2 regions of the Thalassotalea sp. Y01 genome follow, and region 2 is predicted to be linked to the other one. Evidence: riboswitches for the same ligand, from Rfam matches in the RefSeq annotation. Region 2 holds a riboswitch; the other holds the start of a gene.
The links. A riboswitch is a leader RNA that binds a small molecule or an ion and turns the genes downstream of it on or off. The one in region 2 is predicted to bind lysine.
Positions count from the first base shown of each region.

Region 1 (15,297 bases), on a different contig from region 2:
TCGGCATTGACTAGATAGTGTGGTGTAACACCAAATCGTCCCGAGGCAACTTGTTTGATACGTGAATTACGCACCGTACCAAAACGATTGGCGTCTTCACCGCCTTCACCTGAATTTGAATAACCTCCAAGACGGTTCATCGCTATTGCTAATGCTTCGTGAGCTTCAGGGCTTAATGCACCGATACTCATTGCTGCACTATCAAAGCGTTTAAACATTTCTTCAGCGGCTTCCACTTTATCCAGTTTGATCGCCTCTTGATCTTCTTTAAGGGCGAGCAAATCACGCAAGGTAGCTGGTGGACGTGTATTCACTGCATCGGCAAATACTTTATAAGCGCTGTAATCACCACTTTGCACTGACCTTTGTAGGCTAGATACCACGTCTGGATTAAAGCAGTGGTACTCTTCACCATGTACGTATTTTAATAGGCCACCGTGGGTGACTTTTTGATGCGGTAACCATGCTCGACGAGCTAGGTTAATGGCATCTTGTTCAACATCGCTAAAATCAGTACCTTGAATGCGGCTTGGGATGCCGTCAAAACAAAGGTCCATGATTTCTTCATTGAGACCGACAATTTCAAACAAACCAGCGCAACGATAACTGGCAATGGTGGAAATACCCATTTTCGACAAGATTTTCAATAAACCTTTGTTAATGGCATTTCGATAATTCTCTAATGCCTTTTTCGGTGGCATGTCGAGTTGTTGTTGTTCAACCAAGGTTTCAATGGTTTCATAAGCTAAGAACGGGTAAATAGCAGTCGCACCTAAACCTAATAGCACGGCAAAGTGGTGTGGATCGCGAGCTGATGCGGTTTCCACCACAATGTTCGAATCACAACGCAAATTTTCCTCAACTAAGCGCTTTTGCACGGCACCAACAGCCATTGCCGCTGGAATAGGTAAGCAGTCTTTGCTGATATGACGATCACTAAGAATGATGATAACCGCATTATTATCGCGCACTGCCTGTACCGCTTCGTCACATACTCGTTGAATGGCCGCTTGTAGCCCTTCACTGAGTTTATAGTTCAGTGCAATAGTATCGCAGCGATAATGTTTGTCATCGTATTCACGTAATTGTTTAATACCGGTATACATCATAATCGGTGTGTCAAATACCACGCGATCGGCAAGACCGGTTGTTTCATTAAATACGTTGTGCTCACGACCAATACAGGTCGCTAAACTCATAACATAACGTTCACGTAGTGGATCGATAGGTGGGTTGGTTACCTGGGCAAATTGCTGGCGAAAGTAATCGTACATAGTACGAGATTTACTCGATAGCACCGCCATTGGTGTATCATCACCCATGGAACCGGTCGCTTCTTGAGCGTTCTCCGCCATGATCTTAATGACCTGATGAATTTCTTCATAAGAGTAATTAAACATCTTATGGTATTGGTTCATCTGCTGGTCATCGAAAGCGCGCTTACCAACAAGTTCCGCTTCAAGTTCTTCAAATGGCACTAGGCGGCGGATATTGTTATCTAACCATTTTCTATATGGATGGCGCGATTGTAAGTTCTTATCAATCTCGTTGGACTTTGATACCGTACCTGTATAGGTATCGACACTGAGCATTTCACCAGGACCTACTCGGCCCTTCTCAACGACTTCATCTTCACCGTAGTCCCAAATGCCTACTTCAGACGCTAAGGTAATAAAACCATTGCGGGTGCGAACATAACGGGCAGGGCGCAAGCCATTGCGATCTAGGTTACATGCAACGTGACGGCCATTGGTCATAACAATACCAGCCGGGCCATCCCAAGGTTCCATATGCATCGAGTTAAACTCATAAAATGCTCTAAGCTCATCGTCCATGGCATTGTTGTTTTGCCATGCTGGTGGCATAAGCAAACGCATACCACGATATAAATCCATACCACCGGCTAAAAACAATTCCAACATATTATCTAATGAGGAAGAGTCCGAACCGCTTTCATTAACAAACGGCGCGGCATCTTTTAAATCCGGGATTAAAGGCGTTTTAAACTTATAGGTTCTCGCTTTTGCCCACTCACGGTTTCCGCGAATGGTATTAATCTCACCATTATGAGCAAGATAACGAAATGGCTGTGCTAAATGCCATTGCGGTGATGTATTGGTTGAGAAACGCTGATGGAATACACAAATCGCCGACTGCAGGCGAATATCAGCCAAGTCTTTATAAAAGTTTGGTAAGTCTTTCGGCATCACCAAACCTTTGTAGATGGTGACCAAACAGGACAAACTGGCAATATAAAAACGATTATCTTTGATGCGTTTTTCAGCGCGACGACGTGCCATAAATAGGCGACGTTCGAAATCTTGACTGCGCCAACCGGCAGGGCAGTTAACAAACACCTGTTCGATACCTGGCAAATTACCTTTAGCAATAGGACCAAGTACATTGATATCGGTAGGCACAATACGCCAGCCAACAACTTCTAATGTTTCTTCGGTTAGCTCTTGTTCAAGAATCTGCTTACTAAAACTTGCTTCGTCTGGGTTTGGATTTACAAAAACCATACCGACGGCGTATTTAGCACTCAGGTTCCAATCATTCTCTTTGGCAATGTCTCTAAAAAAACTGTCTGGCTTTTGCATCAGCAAACCACAGCCGTCACCGGTTTTACCGTCGGCATTAATACCGCCACGGTGTTGCATACGATCCAGTGCAGATATCGCTGTTTTGATCAGCTTATGACTTGGCTCACCTTCTTGATGGGCAATAAGGCCAAATCCGCAATTGTCTTTTTGAAAATTGGGATCAAATAATTGCATGCAGTCTCTCTCCTGTATTCATATCTATCGATTAAAACGCCCTGAAATAGAATAAATAAAGCTGAAAAATGAATAAATATAGCGTTTTCCCAATAGGGGAACTTTTTAAGATATAAGGATGTTGAGCAAAGGTCAATGAAAAATAGAGCTATTACTCTTAACTTTTTAACCAATAAAAAGCACAGGAAAAATAAAAGAATTTTGCCAGTATTTGTAAATCACTAATAAATATAAGGGGCTAGAGACTTTGTTGTGACAACTGAAAACTTTCAGTTTTGTTTTTATTTGTGGGTTTAGAGAGTTGATATTTATGCAAAAAAGATAATTTTGCAGGGTAAATCGTAGCGAGAAAGTTATGCCAATAAAAAAAGCCGGCTTAACCGGCTTTTTTTGGAATATTTAATGGTATCAATTAAGGCTGATAACCATTTTCGATGCCTTTAGTGGTAACCGCAACCGCATCGTGCGCGTGTAATGATTCTAAATGGTTTATTTTCACCCAAAAATCATCATAACCTTCAATAAGGTTTAACGCGTGCTGAACACGGCGAGCGGCATCTTCACAGAACATTAAATTTTGACCATTAAGACGGGCAAATTCTTGCTCATCTTCACGTTTTACCGCCGCTTGAACGGGTGTTTGCAATGCAGCTTCTACGGTATCAACGATGTCTGTGATCGGAAATGAGTTAACTAAAGAGTTAAGCTTTACTTTAATTTCTGCAATCGAGCGTTGGCTGTGCGGGGTAGCAACGATGCCTTCAGTGGTGCCCAACCAAGTGTGAATTTCTTCACTGCTAACTTGGTCTTGCTCAGCGAACTTCTCAGCAAATGATTTTTGAATTAACTGGCGAGCCAACGCGGCAGAGCACGGGCAAGTGGATGAGTAAGCAATATCAACGCTCAGTTCAATATCAAACTCACCTTTTTCCAGTTTACCAACGATAGACGCTGGATATACGCGCCAGCCTTTCTTACCGCTGATTAACGCTTCGCGGCGCATCGGGTAGTCAAAACTGAATTTAACGTAAGCGGTATCACTTAGATCTTCGTGCGAGGCAATGAATTCTTTTAATAACGTAACCAACGTCTGATAGGTCAGCACGTTATTGCTGGCCAAATCATCTAATGCTAAATACAAGCGAGACATATGAATGCCTTTCGCTTTTGGTTGCATTAAATTTACAAATGCATCGATATGAGCCGAGACGACACGTTCAGCTTCATCTTTTGCCGCAACCATAATTGGCATTTCGATATTTCCCATACCGACTCTATCGAGCGTACCCTCAGTTTGAGCCGCGGTCTGGTTTGCGATATCTGGCATTGATGTTGGCATTGTTAATTGGTTTCCTGTTACAGCTGTTTTGCAATTCATTTCCTATAATGAATAGCATCATGAAATTCATCAAAGGCAATTAAGGGCGCATATTCTAGCGAAAAACCGCGCAGGTTTTTACTTTTTTTTCGCCGTTTTCGGCAAAAAGTGAGGGTAAACCCTGTTTTACGCCGATAAAGTCCGAGTAAAATGGTCGGCTATTCTGCAGTAAATGGGGACGAAAAGCAATTAAACAAGCGTTTCGCCCGAATATATTCGCGGTTTTATTGATCCATTTCTGTTGCTTGCGTAAGTATCATGTGTGACTCATGTAGTTTGTTTGTTAATTTGCCTGTTTTTTGTTTTTTTTTGCAAAAAACATGATAGTTTTTGCAACATATACTCAATAGCACGTAGCCGTTATGGAACATTTGAATACACAAATCATCAGCGAATACACCAAAGCCTTAGGTAAGGATGTGTTTTTGCAGACCATCGATTTATATGAACAGCAGGCGACAACGTATTTCAGGCATTTAGCAGAGGCTGTTGAAAAATCCGATTACCATGCATGGCAACAACATTGTCACATAATGAAGTCAGCGGCAGGCAATGTTGGATTAAACAGCTTACATCAATTGTTGGGCTCGGTAGAGTACAGCAAAGATGATTTTAGTCAGCTCAATAATGAGTTGCTGAAAATGCGCGAACTGCATCAGCTATCATTAGTCGAATTAAAAAAATGGCTAGCATAATGCTAGCCATTGTCTTGTTCTAAAAGCCGTACGCTTATAATTCAATATTACCGATAAAACGGTAACCTTCACCGTGAATGGTATTAATGAATTCAGGGCTAGCGTCGTCTGATTCAAAATGCTTACGCAAACGACGGATGGTTACATCAACAGTACGGTCATTTTCACGTAGGTCACGACCGGTCATTTCTTGAATTAACGCCTGACGGGTAACAATCTTACCGCGATTCGCCATTAATAGACGTAGGGCACGATACTCACCACGAGGAATTGGGAACGTAATGCCATTTGGTGATGTCATTTGACGAGAGTTAGGGTCTAACTGCCAGTTGTCGAAATGAATCAACTCAGTTGCTGCCATTGGCGCCGCTTTTTCTACTTGGCTAATACGCTTAAGTAGATTGCGTACACGAATAGTTAACTCGCGTGGGTTAAAAGGTTTAGTGATATAATCATCCGCACCGATCTCTAAGCCCAATACTTTGTCCACATCGCTGTCGCGACCACTGATGAAGATCAAACCTTTGTCGTCTTTCTCGATGATTTCACGAGCTAATAACAGACCGTTTTTACCTGGTAAGTTAATGTCCATCAAAACAAGGTCAATATTACGATCTTGTAGTTGACGCTCCATTTCTTCACCGTTTGCCGCTACGTAGGTTAAGTAACCTTCAGCTTCAAACAGATTTTTCAGATTTAAACGTGTTACTTCTTCATCTTCAACGATGAGAACTTTGGCTTGCGGTTGGTTGATCATATATACCTCAACAGTTAATACCCAAATGTCAGCGAGCATGAAAACATAAGGGCGTATAGAGTCGCTGCATTTTTGGCTGCAAACTCAAGACTAAAATTTATGTTGCATATGATAGTAAATGTCAGAAAGTAAACAATGGTGAAATTGTTGTAAAAATGTAAGTGACAAAATGTAAACAAAATACCTGTGTTTCTTTTTAAGTTATTGATTATTATGTTTATAGTTGTGAGTGGTTATGTGAGGGAGGAAAAATCGGCTTTGCAACAAATTGTAATCCTTGGCCATTTATTAGGTTAGTAACAAATCAAAATTGACAAAAAAGCATTACTGGTAGGTTAATTTGTTGTCAATATTAACCTTGTTTTTACCCTGTGTTTTGCTGTGTTTAACATTTACCTCTGTGTTAACGCTTTTGCGCTTGATGAATCGCAAAACCTTTGTGATTAGCGAGCAAGTTTGAATGCCCAAATTGCTTTTCAATAATCGGTGCATACTTTAAAAAGCTGTTGGCAACTATGGTCAATTTACCATTTTTGTTGATTTTGTTTTTAACGCTTTGCAAAAATACTTCGGTGGTTTGGTAGTGGGTTTTTAAGCCTTGATGAAATGGCGGATTAGATACCACGAGTTGATAACCTTGGCCAACATTAGATAAACCGTCTGAGGCATAGACGTTACCGCTAAGCTTGTTAACAGCCAGTGTTTTTTCAGCGCTGGCAATCGCCAAGGCGTTGACATCAATCATTTCAATATCGGCATCGCGATTGGCCATCTTAATATAACAACCAATAACGCCCGCGCCGCAACCAAAATCAAGCACCTTACCGGTCACTTTGTCTGGTATATGCTGCAATAATAACTGGGTACCGATATCAAGCTCTGCATGGGAGAACACGCCCGGCAAAGCGCAAATGGTCAATGCCGTATCAGCTTGCTGTATCTGATATTGGCGATACCAATCATCAAGCACAAATGCTGAACGGTTATTGTTAAACACCATCTCATACAAAAGACAATGTCTTGCTGAATCAACTTTATCGCAGCGCAAGGCATAGTCTGATGCCAATTTCGCCGCCGATTTAACCCCACCTTTATTTTCTCCAACGAACAATACAATGGCGTTATCGCTTAGGCTGTTCGAGAGCATGGCCATTTGCATGGTAAATTCAGGTTTAGATTTCGGGAAGTAAAAGATAACCAGATCATGTTGCTGCTTGCTTTGGTATTGTTCGCCAAATTCACAGTGCACATTTTGACAGGCTTTGCTTATCGCTTGATGTTGCGCATAATTTACCTGGTAACTGGTAACCTTGGCATCAGGATACAGTTGAGTCAGTTCTTTGATCAGTTCTACATCAGGGCAACCGACAACTAAGGGATGTTTACTGTCCAATAAGTCAGTATTTCTGAGTAATAGTTGTGATGGATTACTAACAGCCATAAGTTACCGTGATGTCGTAAAAACGCTATTTTCGCATGTTATGACTATGGAAAAAAGCATAAATTTAGCCGAGCTAACACAATACCTTATTGCCAACGCAGCTATCATTTTAGGCAAGCCAGATGCGAGAACTTAGGCTGACGATATAAATGTGGTTTTGTGGTTTGCATTGCGTTTGCTAAAGTGGTTACATCGGCTTCATCTGACACTGTGTTTGGTAAATAGGTTACACCGGTACGTTTGTGTTGAAAGTCCCTTCTTAAAGTGGTTAAATACGCGACATTCCGACACATTAAATATGTGTCTCCTCCTTCCGAGGATCAGAAGAGGAGCGTTAACCAGGCAGTTATCCTTAGGGCCTTACCCGTATAAAGGATAATCAGGGGGATTATCGCCGAGGCAGATACCGAAAAAGGTAGGTATACTGTCGGCTGTATGGGTTGAATCCCTGCAGCTGTCGCTTAACATGAGTTTAAGTGGAGAGCTTCTGGCCCCAGCATCGTATTGCTGGCTCCAGTCTTTCTATTTACGCTCGAATAATAAATATCGCGATTAAGATAAACACATCGCACGCAGTAACGAGACGTAACATGACAACTTTTCAACTTGATGATTTTCCTCTATGGACAGCCTTAGTCACGCCGTTCAATGACGCTGGCGAGATAGATTATGACAGCCTAGCTAAAATCGTAGAGGATCAAGTACAAGCTGGTAATGGTATTTTGATTTGCGGTAGTACCGGTGAAGGCTTGGCTATCGAACAACACGAGCAATACCAAATTGTTAAATTTATTTGTGATTTGCAGCCGCAGGTACCACTTATGGTTGCCGTTGGTGGTGCTAACTTAGCAGCACAATCGGCTTGGATTGAACAATGCAATTCGTTACCTATACACAGTTACTTGCTCACCGCGCCGCTCTACACTAAACCTGGCATCATAGGTCAAACCAATTGGTTTAAAGCATTGATGGATATCGCCACAAAACCGTGCATGATATACAACGTTCCTTCTCGAACTGGCGTGAGTATCCCCGTTGAAACCGTACAAAACCTTGCCGAGCATCCAAACTTGTGGGCGATGAAGGAAGCCAGTGGCGACATCAATGAGTTTTTAGGTTTTGTCGAAGCAGCGCCGAACATGAAAATGTACTCAGGTGAAGACGCTCTGATCCCATACCTTGCGTCGGCTGGTGCTGTCGGTTTGGTGTCGGTTTGCGCCAACGCTTGGCCTGAGGCGACTCATTTGTATGTGCGTCAAGCATTGACTGGCCAAGGTGCTAGCTTGTTTCCTGTTTGGTATAACGCCATCAGTCCGTTGTTTGAGGTTGCCAACCCAATTCCAGTCAAAGTGTTAATGCACAAGCAAGGGGTTATCTCATCGCCTGTATTGCGTGCACCACTAACCCATCTGGAACTGGCTTCTGATAGCAAAGTCTTGGCGGCGGATACAGCAATCACTGAATGGTTGTGCAACAGCCGCAATAACCTTTAATAGCACTTATGTCAGAGTTGTTCACCAAACAAGTATTAACCGTAGGTGAGATGGCCAGTGGCGTGTCACTGACCATTCCTGTTTATCGCTTAAAAGGCAATGGACAAGGACCGTCAGTATATATTCAAGCCAATATTCACGGCGCTGAAGTGCAAGGCAATGCGGTAATCTATCAGTTACTTGAGTTGTTGCAAAAGCAATCTCTGCTTGGTGATATCACATTGGTGCCTTACGCCAACCCTGTCGGCTGTAATCATAAAAATGGTGAGTACACCTTAGGTCGATTTGACCCGATTACCGGTGTGAACTGGAATCGCATGTTCCATCATAATGAACAGTTGATTGAACACGTCATGCAAAAGCACAGTAACAGTGATGTTGATACCATAAAACAATATTTTCAGCAGTTGATGTTAGATGATATTGAGCAAAAGCTGGATCACAACAATTACGGGTTAAGTACTGGCCGAAGAATTGCTTATCGATTACAACAATTAGCGCACCAGCACGATATTGTTTTGGACTTACATACCGGGCCAATATCATCAAAACATATTTATTGTCCGGAATACGCACGCAATAGTGCCAGCTTTTTCAATATTCCACATACCATATTGATCCCCAATGATTTTGCCGGGGCAATGGACGAAGCGACGTTTTGTCCATGGTGGACTCTAGCAGAGAAGTTTGCCGAAAATGGCCGCGAACTTGATTTTGGTAAGGAAAGTTTTACCGTAGAACTTGGCTCACAAGAGTTAATTGATCTGGATGAAGCCTTATACGATGCTAAGTCAATCTTGTCTTATTTACAATATAAGCAGGTCATTGCCAGTGACGAATTTGTGCCACAAAACATCACCCGTTATGGCTGTTACTTAAAAGATTACAAGATATTTTATTCGCCGATGGGCGGTATGGTCGACTATCTTGCGCAATTTGGTGAAGAACTAAAAGCTGGCTCACCGTTGGCGCGCATTTTACGCATGGATAACTACGGTGATGGTGATGCGTTGCATTATATCCAATTAGAAGAAGATGCTATTCCTATTTTGCATTTTGCCTCAGCAAGCGTCAATTTAGGCACCGAACTGTATAAAGTATTCACCAATTATTTCGAGTTGTAAGCTCGCAATCTAGCGCTACAAACATAAAGGGCTTGTTAAACAAGCCCTTTATGTTTGTAGCGGATATATAATCTTAGTCATTACCAACGCTGACGAGGGACAAAATCTCGGCGTGGTTGTTCACCTTTGTCAATAGATTGCTGACGCTTAACCGCAATACGCTGATTCTTGGCAAGCAAAATCTTAATTTGGTACCAAGATTCGCGCATTAGCCAGCGCCACGGTTTGTCGGTCCATGATTTATGATAGAGCTTTTTGCTGGCGGCCAAAGTATCAGGTGAGCGCTGGCACAAGGATTGAGCAAATTCGATGGCACGTTCCATTGGCTTGTCATCTAGCTCAGTAACCAGGCCATACTGCAGAGCTTGCTTGGCATCAATGGTTTGTGCGCTCATCACCAGCTTCATTGCTTGGTCTTTTGGCATCAGCTGCGCTAAGCCCATATTGCCACTCATATCGGGAATGATGCCCCACTTTCCTTCCATGACGGAAAACTGGGCATTGTGACTGGCGATACGAAAATCTGCTCCTAAAATCAATTGCACACCACCACCCAAGCAATGGCCTTCAATAGCGGCGATCACGGGAACTGGAATTGTACGCCAGTTGTGACTGACTCTTTGCGCTAAATTTGCCTGACCTGGCCACCATTTAAACAGCAGTTTTATCGCCGCTGTTTTGCTACCAAGCGCTGACTTTATATCAATGCCGGCGCAAAAGTTGTTGCCAGCACCGGTCAGGATGATGGCTCGTATTTTACGATTTTTACGCAGCTGTTTTGACACCTTGTCGATAGCTTCAAATAACTCGATATTTAAAGCATTCATCTTGTCGGGTCGGTTAAGGGTGACAATAGCGATATTGTCTTGGTAGCGAACATCGATCATGTCAGTATCTCCAACGCGAACAGTACAAATTGGCCAATCAAACACAAATTGGCCAGAAAATAGAAAACGAAACGGTGCATGACTTGGTTATAGCTGCAATGAATCAAAGAATGTATGGCTCGGCAACTGACAAAACCCCATGCCAAGGCGATGAACATTGGTTTATCAAATTGCTGCTGCATTGCCAGTAGCATCAACACATAAAAGAACACTGGCATTTCAAATAAGTTTGCCAAGTTATTTGCCGGTCGATTAACGATCTCGGGAATAATCGCTTTTAGCTGCTCTGGGCTAACTAAGTCTTGCGCGTCTATGTTGTGTTTAAAGATATAAGAAAGTCGTTTGTAGTACATGTACAGCCAAACGATTATGGTCAGTAATAACAGTGCTAAAACAGGAAGAATAATGTTGCTTGTCATAGGGTTAACCCCTTTTATTAGGTTAACCCATTGTATGTTGGTAGGCTAAAAAGCGCAAATTCTAGCGCTTCTTAGGTTTGCTTTTACGATTGCTTTTCGCTGTTGCTGTTGGGCGTTTTTTAGCGCCTTGAGGTTTGCTTTTCTCTAACAATATCTTGTCACCATCAATGCGAATTTTGCCGTGCTTTAATAAGTTACCAACGGTGCTTTTGAAGGTCTTTTTACTGACATTAAACGCGTCTTTGATCTGCTCAGGAGAGCTTTTGTCATTGATGTTACAAACGCCATCGTGCTCTTGCAAATAGCTTAAAAAATGAGGCGCAAAATCATTGATTTTACCCATGCCGCTGCGTGTTAGGGTTAGATTAACGCGGCCATCTTCACGTACTTGCTTAATATAACCTTGAGTTTTCAACCCTGATCTTAGTGGTTGAAAAATATCCGTGTGGAAAATCAGACCCCAATGCTTTTCATTGATGATTGCTTTAAAACCTAAATCGGTTTTATTGGCGATAATCAAATCGACGCGATCACCTATCTCATAGTTTGCTGGCCAGATATCCAAAAATCGATCGATTTTACTTGTCGCGGCGATACGATCACTGTATTGGTCTTTATAGACTTTAACTAAGTAATATTTACCGACTTCCATTTTATGGTGTTGCTGGTTAAATGGAACCAATAAATCTTTCGGTAAGCCCCAGTCGAGAAAAGCACCAATCTTATTAACCGCCAAGCATTTCAAACTAGCAAATTCATCCATTTGTGCTTTTGGCGTTTCGGTGGTGGCGATTAACCGATCGCTTGAATCAAAGTAAATGAATACCTCGATAGCATCACCTTCGGCTAATTGTTCAGGCATATAACGATTAGGCAATAAAACTTCACCTAGATCATTGGCGTCAAGATACGCGCCTTGTTCGGTTAGTTTTGCAACCGTTAATGTGTTTATTTTGCCAATATCAGCCATGCCGAATCCTGCTATTCAACTGAGGGGAAAAAGAGCGTGGTATTCTACATCATTTTAACTTTCAATACCGTGTTGATTTTGTACTTTTAACTTGCACTGAATATATTCACCGTGTCGCAGATGCAATAAGTCGGCGATTCGGCGAATTACATGTTCTTCAATAACATCAAGATGACCATCACTGTAAGCAACTTGCCACAGTAATTCGACGATTTTGATTCTATCTCCGAGCTCAAATTGCTGATTTATTAATGACGTGTACTTGTATAAATCATGGGCATGGGCGGATTCATCTTCAGCCAGTGAAAGCACATCCATGACTTCGGCTTTTGATAAGTCAAAATGTTGTTGCAAGGCATCGACGACAAGCTGTTTTTCTTGCTCTTCAATTTGTTGGTCAGCGCGCATAACTTCAAATAATAACACTGCCGTGGCAATTTCCAGTGAGATGGTGTTAGCAACAACAGTGTCTACTTGCAGGGTCTTAATAAATACTCGAATTCGATTGATCATAGCGTTTAGGGTTTATAATTCTGATTTGCTAATAATAGCTGTTATTGGCAGATAATGCATTTTTCTGGTCAACGTCACAAGCACGTGTTTACGCTTTGTCGCGCATCAATACCTTAAGCTAGAAATAGCATACATGACAGCGCTGTCAAAAATTGCTTATCGTAACTTTATCGCTGTGCTAGAGTGGGGTAATAAACTTTTTCTTACAACAAATTAGTTGGTTATGACGACAGAAATAAAACAACCACAGGCTAAGCAACGATTGCTGTCAATTGATGCGCTGCGTGGCTTCGATATGTTTTGGATATTAGGTGCCGAAGGCTTGTTTGCCGCCCTATTTACCCTGACCGGTATTGGATTTTTCAATCTGGCCGCTGCTGAAATGCTGCATAGTCAATGGCATGGCTTTACCTTTTATGATCTGATCTTTCCCCTGTTTATCTTTTTATCGGGCGTCAGTTTAGGTCTTGCGGCAAAGCCAATTGCAAGTCTAACCGCGCAACAGCGCAAGGGTAAATATCAGCATGCGCTAAAGCGGCTCGGATTATTGTTTCTATTAGGCATTGTCTATAACCATGGCTGGGGTGGTGGTATCCCAATGGACAGTGAAAGTGTACGTTATGTCAGTGTCTTAGGTCGTATTGGTTTGGCGTGGTTTGTCGCTGCCATGTTGGTTTGGCATTGCAATTTGAAAACCCAACTTGCGGTTGCTGCACTGCTATTTTTTGCTTATTGGTTGTTATTAGCGGTGCCGACCATTGGCGATTATGGCGGTAATTACTCGGTTAACTATTCTCTTAATGCTTGGGTTGATCAAACGCTGCTACCGGGCATTCGCTATCAGAATTTGGCGGTCGATCCGGAAGGTTTATTGTCTAATTTAGGCTCTATATTAAATGCCATTGCCGGTGTGTTTGTTGGTCGCTTAATTGTCCAGTTTAAGCACCAACCATATACACTGTTGAAATACTTGCTGATTGCTGGCCTTGTGACTTTGCTGATCGGTTGGGGGTTAGACAATCTTGTCCCTGTGAATAAAACCTTATGGACGCCAAGTTTTGTTTTGGTTACCAGTGGTTGGAGCCTACTATTTCTGGCCTTGTTTTATTTCTTAATTGATATCTGTGACTACCAAAAGATGGCGAAGCCATTTGCTATCATTGGCATGAATTCAATCATCATCTATTTGGCAACGGCGTTGGTTAATTGGCAGTATTTGGTGAACAGCTTATTTGGTGGCATTTTGACTGCATTGCCTGAGGCATGGCAGGCATTGATATTTATTGTATTTCTCTTGGCTGTGCAATGGCTGTTGTTGGCTTGGATGTACCGCCACAAAATTTTCATAAAAGTGTAGTGCTAATAGCGTTTTTCGCTGACTAATAACCACTAACGTTTTATACAAAAATAAAAAAGCCCGCTATTGATGCGGGCTTTTTAATGGGGGTACGCTGAGCTTAAAAACTACCGCGGATACCGACAGAAAAATTACGGCCTGGCAGTGGGGCGATATCTTTTAAGAAAGAACCGTGCACTCGACCTTCTTCGTCCGTTAAGTTTTGACCTTTAAAGAAGATTACAAAATCGTCACCGATGTTATCTAAATAGACGTTTAAATTGGCATCGACCATGGTATAGCTGTCGGTCGATGTTTCCATCTCTGCGACATCGTCTTGTTCAAAGTAGTGAGTTACACCGGTTGAAATTACGTAGCTGTCTTGCTCATAGGCAAGTTCAGAGCCGATACGCATCGGTGGAATACGTGGTAGGTTTCCACCATCAGATAATTCGGCACGAATGTAATCAGCAATCACCGATAATTGTAATGGTTGAGATATTTGATATACAAACTCAGCTTCCAGGCCATACATATCAACATCAGCTTGACGGTAAGCGTAAATCGGTAAACCTTCTTCATCGCCGTGATCGTCTTCTTCCATCATGTCGACTTCGTCTTCATGCTCGTGGCCGTCTTCGGCAAAGAAGCCTGTGTTTTGTTGGTAATAGTAATCTTCAACTTGGTTGTAAAAAGCACTTAGTACGAAACCAAAGTCACCTTCGAATTTACGCCAGGTCAAATCTAAGTTATACGATGTTTCCAGATCGACATTTTGTGAGCCGACCTCAACATCGACGTGATCGTCATGTTGTTCGACATCATATATGGCGCCAACTTCGTATGTATTAGTACCGATATGTGGGCCATTAGCGAATAGCTCCGCCGCGGATGGAGCGCGTTGTGAATAGGATACTGAAAAACCTAGGTTGTAACCTGGTTGGTAATCCCATACCGCACCAACCGATAAGCTAACAGGGGTGAAGTCTTGATCATCGATACTGGCATGCTCTTCGCCTTCATGCTCATCGAATTCTTCTTGGTGTTCCTCGTGCTCTTCATCATGCTCGAAAAAGTCACCATCTGAAGATAACTCAACGTACTCAATACGCGCACCAATTTGCCAAAGTACATCGCCAAAATGTTTCTCCTCTAACCAGCCAAACGCGACCGATGTTGTCTCTGATGGTGGGCTAAATGCTTCATCACCAATGGCTTCAAAATCACGGTCTTTGTAATGTAATGTCCATGCGCCTTTCCAGCCATTTACTTCGTGATGGTATAAATCGGCCCGTGCTTCAAACATTTCATTGTTAAATTGTGTACCTACTTCACCACCTTCAATTTCACGGTGTTCGTAGTCTGTATAGGCAAGCTTGGTGGCAACGCGGTTTATAAAGCTGTCATCGAATGTTAAGTCACTGAGCATTTGGTAGCGATCTTGCTCTAATTCACCACTGACCATTTCTTCGTGCTCTTCATGCTCATCGTGTTCATCAAGGCCTTC
Region 1 covers NZ_JABBXG010000003.1:299,104-314,400, forward strand. Annotated here, with positions in the region: gene gltB (glutamate synthase large subunit) at 1-2,777, opposite strand, end outside; gene folE2 (GTP cyclohydrolase FolE2) at 3,190-4,116, opposite strand; gene HII16_RS06200 (Hpt domain-containing protein) at 4,518-4,850, shown strand; gene arcA (two-component system response regulator ArcA) at 4,885-5,607, opposite strand; gene HII16_RS06210 (methyltransferase) at 6,011-7,048, opposite strand; lysine riboswitch at 7,365-7,543, shown strand; gene dapA (4-hydroxy-tetrahydrodipicolinate synthase) at 7,639-8,541, shown strand; gene HII16_RS06220 (succinylglutamate desuccinylase/aspartoacylase family protein) at 8,550-9,665, shown strand; gene HII16_RS06225 (crotonase/enoyl-CoA hydratase family protein) at 9,746-10,552, opposite strand; gene HII16_RS06230 (MAPEG family protein) at 10,549-10,971, opposite strand; gene HII16_RS06235 (S1-like domain-containing RNA-binding protein) at 11,033-11,941, opposite strand; gene HII16_RS06240 (TerB family tellurite resistance protein) at 11,996-12,454, opposite strand; gene HII16_RS06245 (DUF5009 domain-containing protein) at 12,678-13,811, shown strand; gene HII16_RS06250 (TonB-dependent receptor) at 13,912-15,297, opposite strand, start outside.
Region 1: it holds a riboswitch for lysine, as region 2 does, so the genes downstream of both, dapA (4-hydroxy-tetrahydrodipicolinate synthase) here and HII16_RS14200 (Na+/H+ antiporter NhaC family protein) in region 2, are expected to answer to the same signal.

Region 2 (15,297 bases):
TGCCTTCTCGGCCATAAACCGCAACTTTATTTAAATCGCGACCGAGTGTATCAGCGATGACCTGGCCCATTTTTACTGCGGTTCCTGATGGCGCATCTTTTTTAAAGCGATGATGTGCTTCAAAAATTTCAATATCGGTTTCATTACCAATAATTTGTGCGGTCATTTCCAACAACTTAAACAGCAAATTAACACCAACACTGGTGTTTGGCGCCAATACCACGGCAGTATCTTTACCTATTTGCTGCAATTGTGCGACTTCATCATCACTAAAACCAGTGGTGCCGATAACAATGGCTTTATTATTGGCGTTACACCAAGCAACGTGCTGTTTGGTCGCTTCAATAGAAGTAAAGTCGATAAACACATCCGCCGCTAATAAATCCTCGATGTTGTTGGTTATAGGCGCATCTTGCAGGCCTAGTCCGCACAACTCTCCGGCATCAATACCTTTTAAGGTTGAAGAAGCACGAACGGTACCACCAATCAGTTCAATAGATTGGTGCTCAATCGCAGCTTGCAACAAGTTTCGGCCCATGCGGCCACCACATCCTAAAATAGCGACTTTTGTCATTGTTATTCTCTTACTCAATATTGTCGTTTTTAAACTTACTTTGGCACATCATCTAACGTCGATAATAAGGTTGTAAATTATCCGCCAAAATAAACTATGGGTTATTTACTTAGATCAAAAAAAACGGGGTTAAAAACCCCGTTTCTTAAGACTAGATGATAGCTAACAACTCTACGTCGAAAACTAAGGTCGCGTAAGGAGGAATTGCACCTTGCGAACCACGCTCACCGTACGCCAAGCCGTATGGCACGTGTAAACGCCATTTAGAGCCTACTGACATCATTTGTAGCGCTTCAGTCCAGCCAGCGATAACGCCTTGTACTGGGAATTCAGCTGGTTGACCGCGATCGTATGACGAGTCAAATACTTTACCGTCAATGAAAGTACCGTGGTAGTGTGTACGAACGTTGCTTTCTGCAGTTGGCTTCTCACCGTCACCTTCGACTAATACTTCAAATTGAAGACCAGATTCAGTAACTGTAACTTCGTCACGCTTAGCGTTGTCGGCCAAGTATGCTTCACCTTCAGCTGCAGCTTCTTTAGCTGCTGCGGCTTCTTGCTCTTGAAGTTTTTGAGAAACGACAGTGAATGCTTCTTGTAGGTCATCTTGAGAAACCTGGCTAGCAGCATCCGCTAGAGCATCAGCAATACCTGCTTGTACAGCAGCTACATCGAATTCTTTAAATGGGTTGTTACGTAATTGGTCACCTAATTGGCGACCCACGCCGTAACTGACGCGTTGTTCAATTGAAGTAAATTCAGACATGTTTTGAATTATCCTTATAAAAATCGCGCGAAAGTTTACCACACTATGGCTCAGGCTTTAAGACCTAATACGGAAAAGCCAGTGATATTTCAAAAAAATAATGTTCGACTTTGCAGCATATTGTGTTCAAACGAAACCTTAGCACTTGCTATAGCTAGGATATACAAAAAAGGCGCCGTTAGCGCCCTTTCGTTGCCGTAACCATTAACCTTTTTCAGATTGCTTAGGCTTTTGCTGTTTTTTCGGTTCAGGGATCACAGGCTTTGGGCAATTAGGATTAACATTGCGTTGCGCGTACAGTGGCTCAGACACCATTAAATGTTCGCTTAATTTATTAATTCGCGTTGTGTGAGATGGGTGCGTCGACAAAAACTCAGGCGGCGCACCATCGGATAACTTCGCCATATTTTCCCATAGTTTAACACTGGCCCGAGGGTCAAACCCAGATTTCGCCATCAGCTCCTGACCGATAATATCCGCTTCACTTTCATGAGTACGGCTATATGGCAATTGGAAAAACAATTGTGTGGCAGCGGCAGCGGCGGCAACGGCTACGACACGTTGATCTTTAGACGCTGCAGCACCTGCAGCAATAATGACACCCGTGCTAATGGTATTATTGGACAAGCGCTCATTAGAATGTTGAGCAATAACATGCCCTACCTCATGACCAATAATAGCCGCCAACTGATCTGCATCATCAGTTACGTTTAAAATTCCCGTATAAACACCTATTTTACCGCCTGGTAAGGCAAAAGCATTTACTTGTTCAGAATCAAAAACAACAACTTCCCACTCACCTTCGAAGGTCTTGCTGCTAACATTAGGTGTAATAAAATCGGCAACGCAATGAACAAATTCATTCACCGCTTTATCTGTAGAGATTGGCACTTCTTTTTTCATTTCTTCAAAAGAAGTCGCGCCCATTTTATCGAGTTCGGCACTTGAGCGTAGCAAAACCTGTGAGCGCCCCGTAGGTGATGTAGTACAAGCCACTAACGTCGCAAAGACAGTCGTGGCAATCGCGATAGTTTTAAGTTGTTTGTTCATCACGACTTCCCTTTCAAAATTCGATAGATATACTGATAATATATCAATAAGTTAGCGTGTGGTTAAGGATTATTTATGACAACAAGGTCGCCATTTGGCTGCAAATTACTGCCTATTGCTCTGGTCGTAACGGCATTACTCAACCTAGGGGCTTGTTCTGACGAGGAAACAGTCACCATTAAAGTTGAGACCAAACAAAAGCCTAAGTTAGACGTCCTTGGTGTAAATCAACAACCACAACTCCCCAGTGTCGAGACATTAATGAATAACGGCACCAAAGCCTTTTTCCAAATGCGCCCGCAGTATGCGGCATTGTCTGGTTTAAAAAGTAGCCAAACCTTAGTCGTCACACAAGACAAACTCGACAACTTCGCACCAGACGTTAACGATGATTATCGCCAATATATGCGTGAACAAGCAGTATTATTATTAAAACATGAGCCATTTGCCGACAAAAAAGCCGAAAGTTCAAGACTTATCATGGCCAATATTTTCTTGCATTTGGCGGGCTCTGAAAAACACACTCAAGGCTTTATCGAGGGATACTTCGGTCATCAACCTTATATTATTAATCAAATCAATGGTCCTTTGGTGGATATTATCTATCGTTTTAGCGACGCATTTGAGATTAGCTCAAGCGCTGATGTAAAAAGCTATTTGAGCTTATTGAAAGAGGTACCAGCACAGGCACAGCAAATAAAAGCGAAATTCATTAGAGACGCAAAATCCGGCTGGGTACCACCAAAATCGCTGATGGTGTCGTCGATTAATTTTCTGCAAGGGTTCAGTCTAGTCGAGCCTAAAAATCATATCATTTATCGCCGATTAAAGCAGTTAATGGCGCAATCAAACATAGCAAAGGCAGAACAAGAGCGCCTGCTACAGCAAACGGCAGAAGCATTAAACGAACATGTATTCCCTGCCTATCAAAAAATCATTGACACTATTACCGAATACTTACCGCAAGCCGCACCAGGCGATGGTATATGGGCGCAGCCTGGGGGTAAGGATTTTTATAAATTTGCCATTAAAGATCAGGCTGACAGTGACTTTAGTGCTGACGAAATTCATAAAATAGGTTTGGATGAAGTGGCGCGTATCAGTGCCGATATGGATTCGATTTTATCGCAACTTGGCTACAAATACGGCACCATATCAGAACGTATGGCTGCCTTGGCTCACGAATCGCGCTTTAGCTATGAAAATAACGACAAAGGTCGAGAGAAAATCATAGCGGATTTAACAGGCTACATTGAAAAAATTAACACGCGTATGCCTGAGCAATTTAAAACCCCTATAAAGTACGATGTTATCGTCAAACCATTTGCCAAAGAAATAGAAGACACCGCTTCAGGTGGACAATATTACCCGCCATTTCCTGATGGCAGTAAACCAGGGGTATTTTTGGTCAATTTACGCGATATCCCCTCTATTGCAAAATTTGATTTGCCAAGTTTAACCTACCATGAAACCAACCCAGGCCATCACTGGCAAACATCGTTAAATATGGATATAGCCAATATACCTGCGCTACGTTCATTAGCACCATACAACTCTTACGTTGAAGGCTGGGCGCTATATAGCGAATTAGTGGCCTTTGAGATGGGCATGTATGACGATGACGCGTATGGTAATTTAGGTCGTTTAAAACAAGAGTTATTCCGTTCGGTACGGCTCGTTGTTGATACCGGTATTCATGCCAAACGCTGGACTAGAGAAAAAGCCATTACCTATATGATGGAGCATGCTGGTAATGCCGAATCGGAAGCGACAGCCGAAGTCGAACGTTATATGGCGTGGCCTGGTCAAGCGCTAGGATACAAATTAGGTATGATGAAAATCGTTAAACTGCGCAAGCAAGCACAGAGTTTACTTGGCCCTAATTTTGATATTGCTGAGTTTCATGATGTGGTATTGCTCTCAGGTGCTCTGCCATTAGACATGCTCGAACAGAATGTAAATGACTGGATAGCCACGAAATAACCAACAAGCGATTTAAAACGCTGTAGAAAAACAAAGGTCAGAACCATGAAATCAGCCCATCTATTCTGACCCAGATTAATTGTTCAGGCTTTTGCTTAGGTTATAGCGTAAGCTTGTCTATGTTTCACCTAAGCTGCCATCTATATTGCCTAGTGTAAGCAATAGTTATTTACGGATGCCTTCAATGTGCAGGTCAAATATGATCTCGCCAAAATCCATCTTATAGCCAAAGTCTTTCATCGCAATAGATGTTGTGCCCGCGAAACCGGCACGATAACCACCCCAAGGATCGTCACCTTCGCCAATTTTTTCTGCATCAATGATTAATTCTTTGGTAATGCCCTGCAAGGTAATATCGCCGATAATTTTTAATTTACCATCGCCCATATCCATCACTTTTTTACTAACAAATTTGGCGTTCGTAAACTTGCTTACATCCAAAAAGTCGGTGTCGCGTAAGTGCTTGTCTCGTTCAGCGTGATTTGAATCAACACTGGCGGTGTCAATGTTGACCGTAATTTTTGATGCTTCGATATTTTTTTCATCGTAGCTGAATTGACCGTCAAATTTATTAAAGCGGCCTGTTAACCAACTATAACCAAGGTGTTTAACTTTAAAGTTAATCGAAGCATGTGCACCTTGATAATCAATCTCATAATCCGCAGCGTGTGCTGATGTCATCGCTGTTGATGCTAGTAACAAGCTCGATAGCAATAATTTTTTCATTTTTACTCTCTCTGTTTAAGCGCTAATAGTATTAGGTTTACGGTTTATAACATACGTTTTAACGTATCATCTTTATCTATAACATGGTGTTTTATAGCGGCAGCGCCATGCAATACCACCAAAACTATCAAGCTATAGGCTACGTATTCATGGATAGTCCCTGCAATATCTTCTTGATTGCTAAATAATTGACCCAAAGATGGAATGACAAACCAATCAAAGACTTCAATACCACGGCCGTCAGCGGTTGATATTAAATAGCCCGAAGCAAATAACGTCAGCAATAAAACATACAAAATAAAATGTGTTGCTTTAGCTGATATTTTCACCATCTTGCTGTGACTTTCAATCGGCTGAACGGCAGGCTTAAGGTATTTATAGACCATGCGCAGTACAATCAACAAAGCCAATAATATACCAACACTTTTATGATAAGTCGGAGCCGTACGATACCAACTTGAATAGTAATCGAGCTCAACCATCCATAGGCCAACACCAAACAAGGCGAAGACCACGACTGCAGTTAGCCAATGCATGAGTTTCGCGACTGTTGGATACGCTTGTTGTGACTGCTTTGTGTTCATTTTAAAAGTAACTGTTGTTCGTAAAGAAGATAGGGAAAGGCTATTGTAATGAATATAAACAGAATTAAAATAACGAAAAACGACACATATCATTCTAAAAAACAGAACGAAGGCGATAATGCGTTATCGCCTTTAATGGCTTTATCGGCCAATGCTCATATCAGGCTTTAATTTAAACTGGGTTGTCTATATCGATAAAGCGCACATTGAGCTGATACTGCTGCTCTAGGTATTCGCCGAGTGCTTTGGCACCATAACGCTCAGTTGCATGATGACCCGCTGCAAAAAAATGGATATCCATTTCTCTGGCTATATGCGTCGTTTGCTCAGAAACCTCACCGGTTATAAACGCATCAATGCCCTGCTCTGCAGCCATTTCAACATACCCCTGACCTCCGCCAGTGCACCAAGCGACTGTTTTAATAGGTTTGTTTGACGGTGCAGCGATATGCAAGCATTGGCGATTTAGTCGAGCACTGATTCTATTAGCAACTTTTTCAGCAGGTGTCGCTGCACTCAACTGCCCTTTCATGCTTACTGATAGTGGATTGCCCAGCTCTAGTGGTTCTACCTCGTGGATATCCATCAGCTTTGCTAATTGCGCATTGTTGCCTAAGGTTTCATGAATATCTAACGGTAAATGATAGGCAAACAAATTAATGTTGTGATCGAGCAACGCTTTGATTCGATTATATTTCATGCCAGTTATGGCATAGGATTCATTTTTCCAAAAATAGCCGTGATGGACAATGATGGTATCCGCACCAGCAGCGATAGCGGCATCAATCAATGCTTGACTGGCAGTAACACCGGTAACGATTTTTTCAACCTTTTCTGAACCTTGAACTTGTAAGCCATTAGGGCAGTAATCTTTGATACGCTCAGGTTGTAAAATACCATTAAGGAGATGTAAAAATTCAAGTCTTTGCATAATGAAGTTCTATTAATTTAAATGAAAAACCAACGGACTGACACGATCAGTTACCGCTATAATATGTGTAGCATATTACCTTGCCCACGCATTGAAAACACCTTTTATTCAACAGCGTCGTCTGTTGCTGAATCTACCTCAACAGGCAATTGGCACATATTGGTGACCGCAGATTCTAAACTCGGGTAATGTCCTTGAAAGTACGCCAAACAAATTGCCGCCCCTAAAGCACCGGCTTGTTTTGATTGACTGACAAACAGCGGTTTCGCCAAGCGTCGCTTTAATTGATGGCACAAATAACGGCTGTTACTGCCACCACCACTCACATACACTTGCTGCACGTCACGATTTAATCGAGTCGTTAATCGCGAAACCGTCATGACAATGTTATCGGCAATGGCATCCAGTAATGCGCGATAATGGGCGATGCCAATAGCCTGGTCATCAGAACCTTCCGCATCAAAATCTTTACCATTAAAGTCATCGAGAACAACACTAAAACCATCTTGCCAGCGATAGTGTTGGCAATAGGCGTCGATATCAAACAGAGTCGCAGGTGCTGAAGTTTCGTCCAACGACATGAGTTGTTGGTCCAATCTCGCCAGCAACTCGTCACGGCTTACATCACAGCTTAATTCATCTTGCCGTAAATTCGCAGGTAAACAATCACCAAATTGTTCGATAAAGTCGCTGATTAATTGCATACCTATGGCAAGCATCAATTCACAGACGTACAGACCAGGCTCAACAAATGGAAACGCTGGATAAAATGGCTTTGGACCTTTAAAGCGCTGGGTCAGCATGGATACACTGATGGCTGTACCAAGGCTTATATGTAAATGTCCCGCGCGATAACAGCCACTGCCTATGAGCTCGCTGACCTTGTCACTGGCAAGCGCCACTAAAGGCATTGTTTGCTTAAAACCAATAGACTGGCTAAATTCAGGTTTCACATTGGCAATGACGTCACCGACATCGCAAATCGATGGCAGCCACTGTGGTTTAGTGGCAAATGCTTGATGATACCAATGCCATTTGGGCTGCCATTTTCCGTGTTTAAAATTAAACGGCAGATGACCAATAAGGTTGGCACGGCTATCGATATCGATACCGGTAAATCGGTAATGTAAATAACCTGTCAGATAACATACATGGGCGATGTTGCGGTATTGCTGTTGATGTCTTTGCCTAATTTTATTGATAGCTGCCTGTTGCTGTAACTCTGCGATGTCCTTTTTTAGTGGCACAAACCAATCGGCAATAGTAAACGCCAAGCGGTAAAAGAGATTCAATGCAGGCACGCACTCAGCGTATTTTCGATCTTGCCACACAATGGCGTCAACAACAGGTTTGTGATTGTCGTCAAGGGCAATAAGCGTATTACGCATGCTAGTGATGCCCATACAGGCAATATCAGCGGTTTGAAAACCTTGCTGCGTGTAATCGGCGATAAGCGGCGACAATGCGTTTATACATTGTTGAAAAAACCACTCGGGTTGTTGACTGACAACGCCTTGCTCGGTGCGCTTATAGTGAAATTGATCAACGATCACTTTGCTCACAGTCTGACCGAGGTTATTAATGATCAATGCGCGAAGTGACTGGCTACCAAAATCTAACACTAAATAATGCGGTAAAGACGAGGTTGATACAGAATTGCTCAAGAACGATTTTGCCCTAATGTTGAAACTTTAATGGGTCGAAATTTGGGACGTATTTGCCACTTAGGGCGAATAGGCGTTAATGGATGAACCCGTTTTTTAGCGACAATAACGTAAACTGAGCCAATCGAGCTTAAGTATTTTCCAGCAAAACGTTGGCACATTTTAAACCACCAACCATCCGCATTTATCTTCGGATGCAATGATGAAAACAACATACGTTTGTCATCCAACACTTCATAACCGAGCAAGTTAAGCCAATCTTTAACACGCATTGGTGTAAAGAAGCGCCCTTGCCATGGCAGTACCTGTCGACGATAGGGAATTATTTGGTTTAAGCCTGCCAATGAAATTGGGTTAAAGCCGGAAATAATTAAATAGCCATTGGGGATCAATACTCTATCGGCTTCACGCAAGATATGATGTGGGTCGACCGCAAATTCTAACTGTTGGGTCAATAGACAGGCATCAACGCTGCTATCTAAAAAAGGTAAATCGTCTATCTCCGCAATCACATTAGCACTGTTTTTATCTTCATTAACGCTCACTTGGTGTGAAATTTTTGACGCACTGCAATCAATTTCACCGCTTAAATCACCCAGCTTTAATAAATGATAACCAAACATCCTCGGCCACCAATTGGCCAAATGTTGGTTTATTTGTTCAGCAATCAATTCACCGCAAGCCATATCATGCCAACGCATGGGCTTTTTCGGATTATCAAATGCTAATGCCGGTTTCATCATAGTGTGCTTGCTTGTACCAAAGTCATTGCCCTGCCCGTGTACTTATTTATGTACCGCCACAACGGATTTTCGTTAATTAATCGCCGGCCAATCTTTAGTTCACCTTTGACACAAGGTATACTGCATTTTGCCGCTTAAATCGGCAAGATTACCGATAAAGTCTAAGGAGACTTGAATGTTTCAAGTGCACGCGATTGCCGCATTTAACGATAACTATATATGGTGTATAACCGACAGTGCAAGTGCCAAATGTGCTTTGGTTGACCCAGGCGATGGCGATGTATGTATAGAATTTATAAAGAAAAATAACTTGATCCTTAGTGACATTTTAGTCACTCATCACCACAAAGACCATACCGGTGGTATTAACAAGTTAAAGCAATTTGCACACGAGCAAGACTGGTCAGTGACGGTTTATGGCCCAACGCAAGAAGCACAACAATTTTCTGATGTGCATGTTGTTGAAGGCGATACTGTGCAAATATTGACCAATCAGATTCATTTTAGTGTCATTGAGTTACCCGGCCATACTTTAGGTCATATCGCTTTTCATAATGATCAATGGTTGTTTTGTGGTGATACACTGTTTTCTGGTGGTTGTGGTCGCCTATTCGAAGGCAGTGCGCAACAAATGCTCAACTCATTGCAAAAATTGAGCACGCTTAATGAGCAAACAAAAGTATTTTGTGCTCACGAGTATACGCTGGCAAACTTAAAATTTGCTCGAACTATTGAACCAAATAATGGTCAATTAAAAGATTATTTAAATAAAGCAACGGAGCTTCGCGCCAGTAATATCGCGACCATCCCCAGTACCATAGGTTTGGAAAAGCAAATAAACCCGTTTCTACGCAGTCACTTAGATTCAGTAAGAGTGGGCGCACAACAACAAAGTGGTCTAGAATTAGACAATACTGTCGATGTGTTTGCAGCTGTTCGCGAACTAAAAGACAATTTTTAGCAGGATAAAATATAACTGTTTTATCTTGAATTATAATAACCCTAAAACTGCTAACTGTTTATTCATGAAGAAAATTTTATTTCCCCTGTCGCTGACCGTTTTGGTGGGATGCCAAAACCTAAATCAGCCAGAGCAAGAACAACAAAGTGCGAACATAGTTACTGCGTCAAACAACGATGTTTTTGAAGCACTACATGCAGACGAATCCGTAGCTGTTATCCACCCTAGAGAAGATGTGGAAATACCGTTAACTGAGCAAGATGACATTCAAGTCGTCGACAACATCTGGGTACGTATCCAATCGCAACTTGAATTTGATATTCCAGACAACAGCAAAGTTAGAGCCCATCGTGATTGGTACGCCAAGCATCAACGCTATTTAGATCGTGTTGCTAAACGCTCCGAGCCTTTTCTTTTCCATATCACCGAAGAACTGGAAAAACACAACATGCCAATGGAATTGGTGCTATTGCCTGTTGTCGAAAGTGCTTACGATCCCTTTGCCTACTCGCACGGCAGTGCCTCAGGCATGTGGCAATTTTTGTCGGGCACCGGAAAGCAATTTGGTTTAAAACAAGATTGGTGGTACGACGGCAGACGCGATGTTGCCGCCTCGACTCAAGCAGCAATCAAATTCCTAAAATATTTACACAAGCGCTTTGATGGCGATTGGTTACTCGCACTTGCCGCCTATAACTCAGGTGAAGGTCGCGTCGCCAGAGCAATGAAAGCCAATGCTCGCAAAGGTCGCCCTACCGATTTTTGGAACTTGAAACTGCCGAAAGAAACGCGTGATTATGTGCCTAAACTACTGGGCCTGGCCGCACTTGTTAAAGAACCTGAAAAATATGGTGTGACCTTATATGCGATAAATAATGAACCGGTGATCAGCCATGTTGATATTGGCTCACAATTGGATTTATCTTTGGCAGCAAAATTATCCGGCTTAACCGTGGATGAATTGCACGCACTTAACCCTGGTTTCAATCGTTGGGCAACTCCGCCAAATGGACCGCATCAACTATTGCTGCCAAATAGCAAAATCGAACAATTTAAGAAAAGTCTTTCGTCATTAGATGAAAAAGACCGCTTAAGTTGGCAACGCTATAAAATTAAAAGCGGCGATAGCTTATCGGTGATTGCCAAACGCTTTAATACCACAGTGTCGGTTATTAGAGAAACCAACGACCTAAATAACAATGTTATTGTTGCCGGTAATTACCTGTTGATCCCTACCGCCACACAAAGCCTAGATCGCTACGCAACCTATGAGCAAGTGCGCCAAAGCAAGCTAAGCAAAAAAGGTACCGGTAATAAGGTCATTCATGTTGTCAAAAATGGCGATAACCTGTGGGATATCGGCAGAACGTACAAAGTGAGCGGGAAAGACATTGCCAAATGGAATGGCTTTGCCCCTAAAGACATGCTTAGACTGGGTCAAAAGTTAACGATTTGGACCGCAAACGACAGTGCCGCATCAGGCTCAGGTAATACCGTCATGCGCAATATTCAATATAAAGTGAAATCAGGTGACTCACTGGCACGCATTGCCAGCAAGTTTAAAGTTAAAATTGCCGATATTGAAAAGTGGAACAACCTAAATCGCAGTAAATACCTGCAACCAGGTCAAATTTTAAAACTGTCCGTCAATATCACCTCTATCTAGTGTGTATGCGGGCAACGGTTTGACTGTTGCCCGTAACACATCTCTGTTCATATTTTACACTTGAGTAACGGCATACTTTTGCCGAATCCTTATAATACGCCCTTTAAAATTCAGCTGACCTTCAGCAATCTATTTTGCTTAAAAATAAGGCGTTTATGTTTGTAATTCGACAACATCGCAGCTTTTCTGAGTTATATGCTAGCTCTTTAGCCATGTTTGGCTCTGCCCTAACCTTAATGGTCATACTGAATCAATTCTTGTCATAAGCTGGCAAGACATTATCTGCCGCCAGCAGTCTAAAACAGGCCAAAAGTAGAGGTGCGATTAATATCAGTATCGTTTTATCAGGGTGATGCCGAAGACAAAACGAGAAAGGATTAATTGCCGAAGTAAGATTGAAGATCGCTTCATCTTGCTGGTGTTATTGTCGAAAGAGATAACACTGCCATAGTCAAACCAGTTACGCTGGTAACAAATAACTATGGAGCGCTACGATGAAGTTCTGTCCCTTCGATACAGCATATTCATTTTTAGTAGTGCTTTATAAAACTGAAGTAGTTACACATGAATTTAATTGATTTTTCATCATCATTTGTTTCTTTATTACCCGCTGTAATCGCCTTGACACTGGCAATATTGACTCGTCGCGTTTTATTGTCGCTTGGGGTTGGTATATTGCTTGGTGCAGTCTTACTTAATGACATGTCGATTACCGGTACGCTTGCTTATGTTGGCGCCTCGGTGAGCGGTGTGTTTATTGAAGACGGTGGTATAAACAGCTGGAATATGTCGATTGTGGCATTTTTAATTTTACTTGGCGTGATCACCGCTTTGTTAAGTGTCAGCGGTGCCACGTTAGCCTTTGCTAATTGGGCTATGGGTAAAGTTAAAAATCGCCGAGGCTCTCAGCTGTTAGCGGCATTTTTAGGGGTCTTTATTTTTATCGATGACTACTTTAATTCCTTAGCCGTTGGTACCGTTTCAAGACCGGTAACTGATCGATACAAAGTATCTCGTGCCAAACTGGCCTATATCTTAGACTCTACCGCGGCACCTATGTGTGTGTTAATGCCAATATCCAGTTGGGGGGCATACATCATGGCCTTGATGGCAGGTATACTAGCAAGCCATGGCATCAGTGAATACACCCCGCTTGCAGCTTATGTTGCGTCGATCCCAATGAACTTTTACGCGTTATTTGCCTTATTAATGGTGTTTGCGGTGATCTACTTCGATTTAAATGTCGGTGCCATGACTCGCCATGAACAACAAGCAAATGACGGCGACGATCAGAGCAAACAAGAAAGCCATGAATTACCGATGGTCATTGAAGGCGTTCAAGCAAAAGCACGCGACCTTATCACGCCCATTGTCGTTTTAATTATCGCCACCATAAGCTTTATGGTTTATACCGGTGGACAAGCGCTTAGTGCCGATAATAAAGCATTTAATATCTTTGCCGCATTTGAAAATACCGATGTAGGTATGTCGCTGGTTTATGGTGGTTTAGTCGGCTTGGCGATGACGCTATTTACCATAATCAAACGCGGCATAGGCTTTGCTGACATCTCAAAAGCGGCAATCAATGGCGCTAAATCAATGCTTGGCGCTATTTTAATATTGCTGTTCGCTTGGACCATAGGCACGGTGATTGGCGATATGAAAACCGGTAGTTATCTATCGACGTTAGCTACAGGTAATATCGACATTGCTTGGTTTCCTGTGTTGTTATTTTTACTGTCAGGCTTTATGGCGTTCGCCACAGGCACATCTTGGGGTACATTTGGTATCATGTTACCTATTGCTGGTGATATGGCGGCAGCGAGTGATATAGCGCTTATGTTGCCTATGCTATCAGCAGTCTTAGCAGGGTCAGTATTTGGTGATCATTGTTCACCGATTTCAGATACCACCATACTGTCGTCCACCGGTGCACGCTGTAATCACATCGATCATGTGGCTACACAACTACCGTATTCTTTGTCGATTGCGGCAATATCAGCGATTGGCTTTATCATTATTGGCTTTACCGGTTCAAGCAGTTTGGCGTTGCTGGTAACCAGCCTATTCTTTATTGGTCTTGTTGGTTTGTTGCGAATGATTTGTATTGAGCAGTCACGCAGTACCGCCCCAACTTAAGTAAAACAAGCGCACAGTAAAATAAAAGCCCAGTCGCTATCGCCACTGGGCTTTTATTTTATCTGTAACACGTTAAGTCCGTCATGTGCGAATATCAGACTGTCTCTGTTGTCAGTAAAAACAATCACCTCAACACAAAGAAACTCTTAAGCACCGGTCTCCTCGTCCGGAACATCGGTCGGTAATTCGTAGGGAGTACAGCTTGTTATTCTCTGTTGCCAAACCACCCCGCGACCCGGCTTGTCCACTTCTGCGAACCAGAATATAAATTCGAAGATATCCTTTGCCTGATCTTCTGTGCACGTTATAAATAAAAATTTGACCAGCTCCGACTCAGGTAATTTCCCTTGCTCGGTTTTTACTTCAGCAAGAGCACCGATGCCTCGGCAAGCTGAGCTGCCAGCGCTGGTGACACCAAACTTTTCACGCAGTTCTGCCAGCAGGCGTTTGTCCGTGCCATCGTCCGGCAAATAACAGTAAATGGCCTTACAAGCCGGAAAGTTCGCCATTTGCGCAGCTAAATCGGCCGAGAGACTCATTCTGGGTTCACGCCCAGTTCTTTGCGAACGGCCTCAGGTACATAGGTCGCCACTCTTTCCACTGGGCTGACAAACATATACCCAATACCGGGCACATTCAGTTCAGCGGCTTTATAAATTGCCTCAAACATTAAATCCTGCTGGTCCGAAGACACCATAAATACAATCACGTCTTTCTCAGATTCTACAGCAACACCTAAGGCTCCAAATCGTTCTCGAACGCCCCAGCCGTGTACCGCGTGAACACTGGCAACGCGGGCTCCTACATTACGAGCCGCGAGTAACACAGCCTCTGTACGTTTTTTATCTAATACGCAGGTGATAAGGGCTACATCGGTTAGGTAGATTATTTCACTCATATGATTGTTTGCGCCTCTTGTTCTTTTGAAACCATTTTCGCTTCTTTTGCTGCACGTATCTCAACATTCACCTTGTAGCGCGCCCATAGCCCTGTAATCATCACGGTGATAATAGGGCCAATCGACGCCAGGCAAAGAATACCAAAACCTTCCACCGCATCGGTGGCGTTACCAAATCCAATCCCCATTGCCAGAACCAATGGTACTGTTATAGGTCCAGTTGTCACGCCAGCTGAGTCCCAGGCGACATTAACGAAGGTTTCGCTCGATAACATGGTCAGTACAATAGCGAGCAAATACCCGGGAACGATCAGCCATACCAGCGGCCAATTAAATATCAACTTAGCAAGGCCAAGGGCAATACCAAAGGCAACCCCCACAGATACGGCTGTAATCAAGGTTTTCTTTTTAAATACGCCTTCTGTCAGCGTCTCTGCCGTGACGCCTAGCGCATTCAAAGCAGGCTCAGCAACCGTTGCGCCAAAACCGAGCATCCATGCAAATGCCAACGAAATGACCAGCCCGACCCCGTAAACGTAGATTGGTGAATTGGCAATACTATTTATTTCCATGAATGCCCCTGGAACCAAACCACCAGCATTTCCACCCAGC
Region 2 covers NZ_JABBXG010000010.1:94,612-109,908, forward strand. Annotated here, with positions in the region: gene dapB (4-hydroxy-tetrahydrodipicolinate reductase) at 1-574, opposite strand, end outside; gene HII16_RS14150 (FKBP-type peptidyl-prolyl cis-trans isomerase) at 726-1,340, opposite strand; gene HII16_RS14155 (M48 family metallopeptidase) at 1,545-2,390, opposite strand; gene HII16_RS14160 (DUF885 domain-containing protein) at 2,466-4,373, shown strand; gene HII16_RS14165 (YceI family protein) at 4,539-5,099, opposite strand; gene HII16_RS14170 (cytochrome b) at 5,144-5,683, opposite strand; gene HII16_RS14175 (Nif3-like dinuclear metal center hexameric protein) at 5,856-6,614, opposite strand; gene HII16_RS14180 (FGGY family carbohydrate kinase) at 6,719-8,278, opposite strand; gene HII16_RS14185 (class I SAM-dependent methyltransferase) at 8,275-9,018, opposite strand; gene gloB (hydroxyacylglutathione hydrolase) at 9,197-9,982, shown strand; gene HII16_RS14195 (LysM peptidoglycan-binding domain-containing protein) at 10,047-11,648, shown strand; lysine riboswitch at 11,954-12,148, shown strand; gene HII16_RS14200 (Na+/H+ antiporter NhaC family protein) at 12,213-13,787, shown strand; gene HII16_RS14205 (hypothetical protein) at 13,934-14,326, opposite strand; gene HII16_RS14210 (P-II family nitrogen regulator) at 14,323-14,685, opposite strand; gene HII16_RS14215 (DUF1538 domain-containing protein) at 14,682-15,297, opposite strand, start outside.